One region of the Candidatus Manganitrophus noduliformans genome, then DNA from elsewhere that is predicted to be linked to it. Evidence: riboswitches for the same ligand, from Rfam matches in the RefSeq annotation. Region 1 holds a riboswitch; each other region holds the start of a gene.

The links. A riboswitch is a leader RNA that binds a small molecule or an ion and turns the genes downstream of it on or off. The one in region 1 is predicted to bind cyclic di-GMP.
Region 2: linked by a shared signal. The riboswitch ahead of MNODULE_RS15525 (hypothetical protein) and the one ahead of MNODULE_RS07145 (fibronectin type III domain-containing protein) in region 1 are both predicted to bind cyclic di-GMP.
Region 3: linked by a shared signal. The riboswitch ahead of MNODULE_RS11620 (fibronectin type III domain-containing protein) and the one ahead of MNODULE_RS07145 (fibronectin type III domain-containing protein) in region 1 are both predicted to bind cyclic di-GMP.
Region 4: linked by a shared signal. The riboswitch ahead of MNODULE_RS15530 (fibronectin type III domain-containing protein) and the one ahead of MNODULE_RS07145 (fibronectin type III domain-containing protein) in region 1 are both predicted to bind cyclic di-GMP.

What each region holds. Positions count from the first base shown of each region.
Region 1 is NZ_VTOW01000001.1:1,437,436-1,439,604, forward strand. Features, by position in the region: gene lexA (transcriptional repressor LexA) at 1-600, opposite strand, end outside; cyclic di-GMP riboswitch class I at 939-1,023, shown strand; gene MNODULE_RS07145 (fibronectin type III domain-containing protein) at 1,071-1,919, shown strand; gene rsmI (16S rRNA (cytidine(1402)-2'-O)-methyltransferase) at 1,984-2,169, opposite strand, start outside.
Region 2 is NZ_VTOW01000003.1:203,867-206,035, reverse strand. Features, by position in the region: gene MNODULE_RS15530 (fibronectin type III domain-containing protein) at 1-439, shown strand, start outside; cyclic di-GMP riboswitch class I at 742-826, shown strand; gene MNODULE_RS15525 (hypothetical protein) at 1,046-2,146, shown strand.
Region 3 is NZ_VTOW01000002.1:490,212-492,380, reverse strand. Features, by position in the region: gene MNODULE_RS11625 (DUF72 domain-containing protein) at 1-687, opposite strand, end outside; cyclic di-GMP riboswitch class I at 1,010-1,094, shown strand; cyclic di-GMP riboswitch class I at 1,179-1,263, shown strand; gene MNODULE_RS11620 (fibronectin type III domain-containing protein) at 1,304-2,169, shown strand, end outside.
Region 4 is NZ_VTOW01000003.1:206,631-208,799, reverse strand. Features, by position in the region: gene prsK (XrtA/PEP-CTERM system histidine kinase PrsK) at 1-443, opposite strand, end outside; cyclic di-GMP riboswitch class I at 771-865, shown strand; gene MNODULE_RS15530 (fibronectin type III domain-containing protein) at 963-2,169, shown strand, end outside.

The DNA of each region.
Region 1 (2,169 bases):
CCCGAGAATTTGAAAGGAGGCGTCTTTCTCGGTAATGACGATCGGATCAAAGTCAGTGTTCTCGGGCTGGAGGATCAGGTTTTTCTTTTTCTTGATCAGCCGCTTCACCGTCGCTTCCCCTTCGACCATCGCGACGACGATCTCGCCGGAATCGGCATCGGCCTGCCGCTTGACCAGGACCAGATCCCCATCCAAGATTCCCGCGTCGCGCATGCTCTCCCCTTTGACCTTCAGAAGAAACGCTTCCCTTCCTCGAACGAGCGAAGGATCGACCGTCAGATGTCCGAGTAAATTCTCCTCGGCCAGAATCGGCTGCCCGGCGGCGACCCGTCCCAAGATTGGGATCGCCCGGCCGGCGCTCTTTGATTGGACGGCCCTCGCTGTCTGCGATTGCGAGATCACTTCCAGCGCCCGGGCTCCTTGGCCTTTTCGCAGGTGTCCTTTGCGAATCAGCGCGGCGACATGCTTGAAAGCGCCCCGCGTCCCCACCATCCCGAAGTGGCCTGCGATTTCACGCAAGGAAGGGGGGTAGCCTTTCTGCTCCACCGTTTGCTGGATGAAGGTGAGGATTTCTTGTTGCCGTGCCGTGATGGTATCCATATGAATACCATTCTAGCCGAAGGGATTGGAAAGTGTCAAGCGGAAATTCCGGGGGGGGGTATTGAAACGCGTCTGGACGATATTGCAGCCGCGGCAAGAAACGTAAGGAGTGCAGGGCTGGGAAAGGAACGCAGCACCTTCTATGGGCAGATTGAGGCGGTGATGGGTCGTACGAGGAAATTGAGTCTCTCTGGAAACGGCGCGACCACGACCCTAAAAAGAATTAAATCTTATTGACAACATGATTGGAGTCGTGATAATCCTAAAAATGTTTTTTAGATCGCTCAAGCGCCGTCGAGCGGTTTAAGCCGCGTTGATCATGAAGGATTTGTGATTCCCTTTGTTCAGAGCAAACCTGTCGAAAGACGGGGACGCAGAGCAACGGGGCTAAAGCTGTAAAGCCATGCCCGCCGAGCCGCCAAAGGATTTCGTTTTGGCGGCTTTTTTTTGCGCATGGGAGATTTGCAGCGATGCGAAATCTGTCAAAAAGACAAAACATTCCCCGGGCGCTTTGTCTGGTTCTCTTATTCTTTTTTTGTAAGACCTCTCCCGCTTTTGCAGGCGATGCAATCTTATCCTGGACTCCCAACACAGATTCGGATCTGGCCGGATACAAGGTCTATTACGGAACCGTCTCCGGGCGTTACGGAACACCGATCACGGTCGGCAATCAGACCGCGTACACGGTCACCGGCCTTGGGCTGGGAACCTACTACTTCGTCCTCACCGCCTATGACGTTGCAGGAAACGAGAGTGCTTTTTCGAACGAGATCAGTAAAACGTTTTTTGATACGTCTGCTCCCGTCTCCGGTAACACCCCACCGGAGGATGCTCAACCCTCGGATACGACGCCTCCGGCGGATGTTCAACATTTCTCTGCGGTTCCCGGAGACCGGGAGATCACGCTGCAATGGATCAACCCGCCGGACGTTGATTTCGCGGGGGTTCTCATCCGCTATCGGACCGATCGCTATCCGAGCGACCTGAACGACGGCGAACTTCTCGGAGATTTCACGGGAGAACCCAATCAGAGCATGAGCGTAACTCACTCAAGCCTGGAGAACGGCGTCACCTACTACTATGCCGCCGCTTCCTACGATCTCCATGAGAATCGTCAATCTACCGCCCACGCTTCCGCTTCTCCCTTTTCTTTAATCAGTCAAATCGACGACGGACAAAATCAGGCGGCCGCCGGCGGGGGAGGTTGTGTAATGCGCTTTCCGCAGGAGGAAAATCTTCCCGGCCCCGCGCAAGCGGCCGAAATACCGCTCTTGCTGGGTATTTTCCTCTTCATGTTTCTGAAAAGGAGATTCAGATGATCGTCAACCGGATGTGTATCCGGGTTTTGCTAGATGGTAGAGATGACATAGCCCCTCATGTTGTTTAATTTTCCTCCCGATTCCCCCCTACCACCAGCGTAATCTCCCCCTTCACCGTTTTCTTCCCGATCTTCTCCAATACCTCCGTCACCGTCCCCCGAATGAACTCCTCGAACATCTTGGTGATTTCCCGTGCAACGACAACGGGCCGGTCGCCAAGGATCGTCTTGATTTCTTCGAGCAGCCCGAC
Region 2 (2,169 bases), on a different contig from region 1:
TCCGGGGACTCAAACGGTCACATTAAGCTGGGTCAATCCGTCCGATTCCGACTTCGTCGGGGTCCGCATCGTCTACCGGACCGATCGATTCCCGAACGGCATTGAAGACGGTGAGATCCTCGGAAACTTTTCCGGGCGAATCAATGAAAGCATCACCGTCATCCATGCAGGGCTACAGGATAACGTGACCTACTACTATTCGGCCTCATCATACGATAACAACGGGAACTATCAACAGACCGCGCATGCTTCTGCAACCCCCTTCGGTTTTTCGACCGGCGGCTCGAATGCAAACGACGGCGGCTCGGGGGGCGGGGGCGGCTGCGCGATGATTTCGCCGAGCTCTGGAACCGCGTCGGGACCGGGCCATTCGGCCGACATGATCGGGCTGATTCTGGTCCTCTCGCTTGCGGCGCTTCGGAAGGGAATCAAGAAATGAACGCGGCGCCGGCGATCGACTCATTAAGTATGGATCACTTACGAAGGACCGCTACGTTGACCTTCCGATTGATCTCGATCCGCTTTTCTTATATCTTGCCGAGGATCGATCGAGAATGTTGAACGACAGGAAGATATTGATTAAGTCGAAACGGTATAGATTAAATGGAGGGTGATTATAGTTGACGGGAAAAAAGGAATATAGTATTTTATATCGTTATTAACACCACATAAGTCGAAGCGTCAGAGTGGGTTGCGCTGAAGAATCTCACGCCGATGGCGTAACTCAAGTTACATTTCGACCTTTGCTCAGAGCAAACCCATCGAAAGGTGGGGACGCAGAGTAACGGGGCTAAAGCTGAAAGGCCATGCCCGCCGAGCCGCCAAAGGATTCCCTTGGCGGCTTTTTTTATTGTATTGACGGAGAAATAAAATAATTGACGCAAAAATCGTCCCTTCAAATACAACGCATTTATTGCAGATGGCCCGGCATTAACTTGATCTCCGGATATTTGATGATAGACAATCGACACAATAAAGACCTGAAAGAAGATATGCTTAAATCAAATATCCAATTATCAATCAAAGAGTGACAGGGAGGATAACCATGTCATTAAAGAAAATCGTCAGCATTCTTTTTTTCATCGCCTCTACAGTGCCATTTCACCTCTCCGCCTTGGCACAACCGGTCATTACGGGTGTTTCTGGCTCCCTCAGCCACGGCACCGCTGTTACTATCAGTGGTCTCGGTTTCGGCAGCAAAACGGCGGGTCCCCCAATAATTTGGGACGATTTTGAAAAGGGAATCCAAGGCGGTGCTATCAAGGGGAACCTCCCTGTTATAGGGCCGGCATGGGACGACTATTTCAACGGCACCATCGGACCTAAATACTCCAATGTGGGAGTCCGACCGAACTCGACGGTGTCAAGTTTCCACGACTTCCTAAATGGAGGAAGCAATATCTCGCTTGAGTATTCCGGCCAACATAGCTCGGTTTATTTCACCTTCTGGTGGAAAATGCAAAAACAAAGCACAAGTTGGTCGAGAAATATAAAGCCCTGGCTCGAATATGGTAGTGATGGTTTGCTCCCAATGACCTATGCCGGTCTTGGAATGGGCGGCACTGCCGATAGTAAATTACGAAGCAGTGTCCAGGATAATCCGACGATCAATATACCGACCCTTTGGGGAAGCACACGCATCGAGGACATTGAAAACGAATGGGTACGATTTGAAGTCTATCTTGTTCAAAGCACGCCGAACGTGCCGGATGGAAAGTATAAAATGTGGGTACACCGGCCCTCTTCCCCTGTCCCTTCTATTCTGCTCGACTTAAATGGCGATGCATATATCACCCGAACAACAACTAAAACTTGGCGTCAGTGGCATTTTGGGTCCTACTTCGCCAAGGACAATCCCACTGACGCCCGAGCTCTCGTTTATATTGACGACCTTTATTTCGACACAACGCAAGCCAGGGTTGAGATCGGAAACGCGCCGATCTGGACCGCCGTCACCCATCGAGAGATTCAAGTTCCGACATCTTGGGCCGATACGTCGGTCCAGGTCACCTTAAACAAAGGATCTTTCGGCAGCTTGAATGACACATATCTCTACATTGTCAACGCAGACGGAACAGCTAATCCGGTCGGTTTTCCCCTCTGCCAAGACTGCCCCCAGCCGCCGAAAAACCTGCAGGTCCAATAACTCGTACAGTGGAGGTCCATGAT
Region 3 (2,169 bases), on a different contig from region 1:
GTGCCCGCCGGTGTCGTTGTTGAAATAGGCATAAATCGCTTTTCCAGACCGGGCTTCGTTTGCAAGCCAGGCCGCCCAGTCTCTGAGCGTCCGATCGGAGTAGGCCCCTTGATAATGACCGTCGCCGCCGTGAAATCGGGTATAGACAAACGGCCCGATCGTCTCCCGCGGCGTGGCCGATTCGTGATGATCGTGGAGGCACATCGCCACCCCTCTCGCCTCCATCGCGTGGAAGATCTCATCGGTATACCAGGTTGGATCTCGAAATTCAACCACTTGCAGCGGGTGGTCCGGGAGGGCCTCCAAAAAGTCGAAGAGCCGCCGCTCGTTCCGCTTTAAACGAGGAGGGAGTTGATAAAGGACGGGGCCGAGCTTCGGTCCAAGAAGCCGGGCCCGGCTCCAGAAGAGGTGGAGCGGGTCGGCGGGATCTTTCAGCCTCTTGATGTGGGTGAGATACCGGCTCGCTTTCACCGCATAGAGAAAATGATCGGGGACCCGATCGCGCCATTCGGAAAACGTTTTTTCGCTCGGAAGCCGGTAGAAGCTGTTGTTGATCTCGACGGTGTCGAATTGCGCGGCATAGTAGTCGAGCCATTTTTTCTGAGGGAGGGAAGCGGAATAGAAGTTCCCTTTCCAATGACGATATTGCCAGCCGGAACATCCGACGCGAACCGCTTGTGCTTCCATGACCCTCCTTCCTTTCTCCTCGTGAAGAAATTCTTGAGATCGAGGCTTGATCAACTCATTTTAGAACAACGGCGTTCATGAAGGCAACGATGGGGCCGCGCCGGAGCATTGATTCAAACCGGATCTGCAGAGGTGGCGTGTCTTTCAAAAGTGGATGACGGTATGTCTTTCGGAGGGATGTCTCATGCCGAAATAATTTTTTGTCACGTGTGGAAAACTCGTTGACTCTTAAATTTTAAATGTGTTATATAACCTCTTATCGACGTATACCATGAAAGCTGTATACGCTTCGAAAGCCGTTCATCCAGGACATCTATCGATCCTTTGCTCAGAGCAAACCCGTCGAAAGATGGGGACGCAGAGCAACGGGGCTAAAGCTGTAAAGCCATGCCCGCCGAGCCGCCAAAGGAATGGCGGCTTTTTTTGGGGCGCGTTTGGGTCGCCCCTATCACGGACTGAATCAACACTCACCATACATACTCGCATTTGACCTTTGCTCAGAGCAAACCCATCGAAAGGTGGGGACGCAGAGTAACGGGGCTACCGCCATCCGGCCACGCCCGCCGAGCCGCCAAAGGAAATAGCTCTTTTCCTTTTTCGCGCTTGGAGGTTCGCCGTGGCAGATTACTTGAGAAGGTGCAGGCTTCTTCTCGCCCTTGTTTTTCTTCTCATCCTCGATCATCATGCGCTTGCCCTCGCCGGGGAGGCGGTCCTGACCTGGGATCCGAACAGCGAAGGAAACCTGGCAGGCTACCGGGTCTACGTCGGTCTGCTGCCGGGGGTCTACAGTCCTCCGATCAATGTGGGACGGGTGACTTCCTGGACGGTGCCGAACCTGACCGAGGGGCTGACCTACTATTTCGCGGTCACCGCCTATGATACGAACGGCAAGGAAAGCGGCTTCTCGAATGAAGCCCGCAAAACCATCCCTCCGCTAAACGATGTGATTGCGCCGCTGATCTCGAGTGTTACCAACAGCAATCGCACCCTGAATTCGGCGCTCATTACCTGGGGCACCGATGAGCCGGCGGATACGCGAATCGAGTATGGCACAACAACCGCCTACGGGCTGACCACGCCGTTGGTGTCGAGCTTGGTGACCGTGCACAGTCAGACCCTTTCGAATCTACTCCCCGGCACGCTCTATCACTACCGGGTCCTCAGCCGGGACGCGGCGGGCAATCTGGCGACCTCGGCCGATCAGATTTTTACAACGCTATCGGATACCACGACGCCGACCGTTCCCGGAAATGTTAGCGGGGCGGCGCTGTCGACCACTCAGATCAATTTGACGTGGAGCGCTTCCACGGATAACGTCGGGGTGGCCGGCTATCGGATCTATCGCAACGGGGTGCAAGTCGCCACGCGGACCACGCTGACCTACTCGGACGGGAATCTGACCCCCGATACCGTCTACAGTTATCGCGTGGCGGCTTATGACGCCGCGGGGAACCTCTCGGCGCAGAGCGCCGCGGCGAGCGT
Region 4 (2,169 bases), on a different contig from region 1:
AGATAGAAAAGGTAAAAGGTATAACCGGACCATCCAAGACGGAGAACGGGAGATCCCCCTTCTTCCGGAAAAGCGGACACCAAGAGAGACTCCCTAAAGAAGAGTGTCATCGAAAAAGGGAGGGTCAGCGACAGGAGGATAAACCACTTCCATTTCGCCACCAGCTCCTTGTAATTCGAACGACCGAAACTGAGGCTGAACAAAAACCAGCTTCCGGGAAGCATACTGGCCGCTGTCAGCCCCCAGGCCCCCCAATCGACCCTTTCCGAGGGAAGGGGGGTTCCCATCGCCATTCCGACGAAAAGCTCTTTAAGGGCCAGGGCGATCATCCCGAAAGAAAATACCCGGTGGACAAAGGACCGCTTGTCTTCAAGGAAGATGAACAGCGCCAATCCTGCGCAAAGAAGGGCATTCAAGAATGGGATAAAGGAAGGAAATGTCATATTGACCTGTTTTTATGGAAATCAGAGTATTTTAGTAGAAACTCTGGCGCGGCACAATCCCCTCGATCGGGGGGGGGGCCCTGGGTAATCGGCTTCACATCGGAGAGACAAAAAGAGGTTTTCAGCCGTAAAATGCCGTTTTCCCGATCGAACACGATCATACGCCCCTTGAGAACTCCTTCCATAATCATTGGATAGAATCTAGCCTCAAGAGACGGCCTTTGAAAACTCCTTCCATAATCGTTGGATAGAATCCATTCTTTTCTCCATTCGTGTTTCACAGGCATGTCGCTTGCGTATACCGATACGCAACATACGACAGCAACTCGTGAAAAAGGGCAAACTATCCGAGAGGGTAGGACGCAAAGCCAAGAGACCGATGAGTAGGGGATCCACTTCCCACGGTTCGTCTGGTTGCCATGACGATGCCGGCGCATCTTTAGGCACAAGCCCATTCCGAGGAATGGGCTTTTTTATTACACAGACCAAACACTTTTTATTGATGCATGGAGGAACAGCATGCAGACCTCATTGATCAAGCGAAGCGCTCTGATGATCATCGGTATGATCCTTCTCCTGAATTGGAAAACCCCCGCGATGGCTGCGGACGCCTTCCTCTCCTGGGACGCCAACACGGAAAACGATCTCGGGGGATATAAAGTTTACTATGGAACCTCCTCCGGCAGCTACGGCGCCCCCGTGGACGTCGGCAATCAAACGTCTTTCACTGTAAACGGTTTAAGCAGCAGTCAGACCTATTATTTTGCCGTCAGCGCATACAACACCTCGGGGGCGGAAAGCGGCTACTCCAATGAAGTCAGCAAGAGCTTCGGCGACACCACCGCGCCGACCCTCTCCGCCATTGCGGCCGGCAGCATCACCAGCGCCGGAGCAACCATCAGCTGGAGCACCAACGAAGCGGCCACCTCCCAGGTGGAGTACGGCGTCACGACCTCATACGGTTCCTCCTCCGCGCTCAATTCGACCCTCGTCACCGGCCATAGCCGCGTGTTAAGCGGCTTGAACCCTTCAACGACTTACCATTATCGGGTCATCAGCAGAGACGCCGCCGGGAACACCGGCACCTCCGGGGACCGCACCTTCACCACCTCCGCCGCGCCCGACACCACCGCGCCGGCGATTTCCGGAATCGGCGCCTCGAATATCACCACCACCGCGGCCACGATCAGCTGGACGACCAATGAGAGTTCCGACACCCAGATTCAATATGGGACAACCACTTCGTACGGAAGCTCCACGACGCTCAATACCACGCTCACTACAAATCATAGCCAACAGGTGACCGGGCTTCTCCCCGCCACGCTTTATCATTATCGCGTCCGCAGCCGGGACGGCGCCGGAAATCTGGCCACCTCGGGAGATCGAACGTTCACCACCGCCGCGCCCCCCGACACCACCGCGCCGACCCTTTCCAATATTGCCGCCAGCAACATCGCATCGACCTCCGCAGTAATCACCTGGAGCACCAATGAAACGGCGACCTCCCAAGTCGAATACGGAACGACGACATCGTACGGCTCTTCCTCCGCATTGGGCGCCACGCCGGTCACCAGTCACAGCCGGACCCTCTCCGGCCTGAGCCCCGCCACCACCTACAACTACCGGGTCATCAGCCAAGATGGGGCCGGAAACATCTCGGTCTCCGGAAATAGAACCTTCACCACCTCCGCCACCCCCGATACAACGGCGCCGGTTCTCTCCGGTA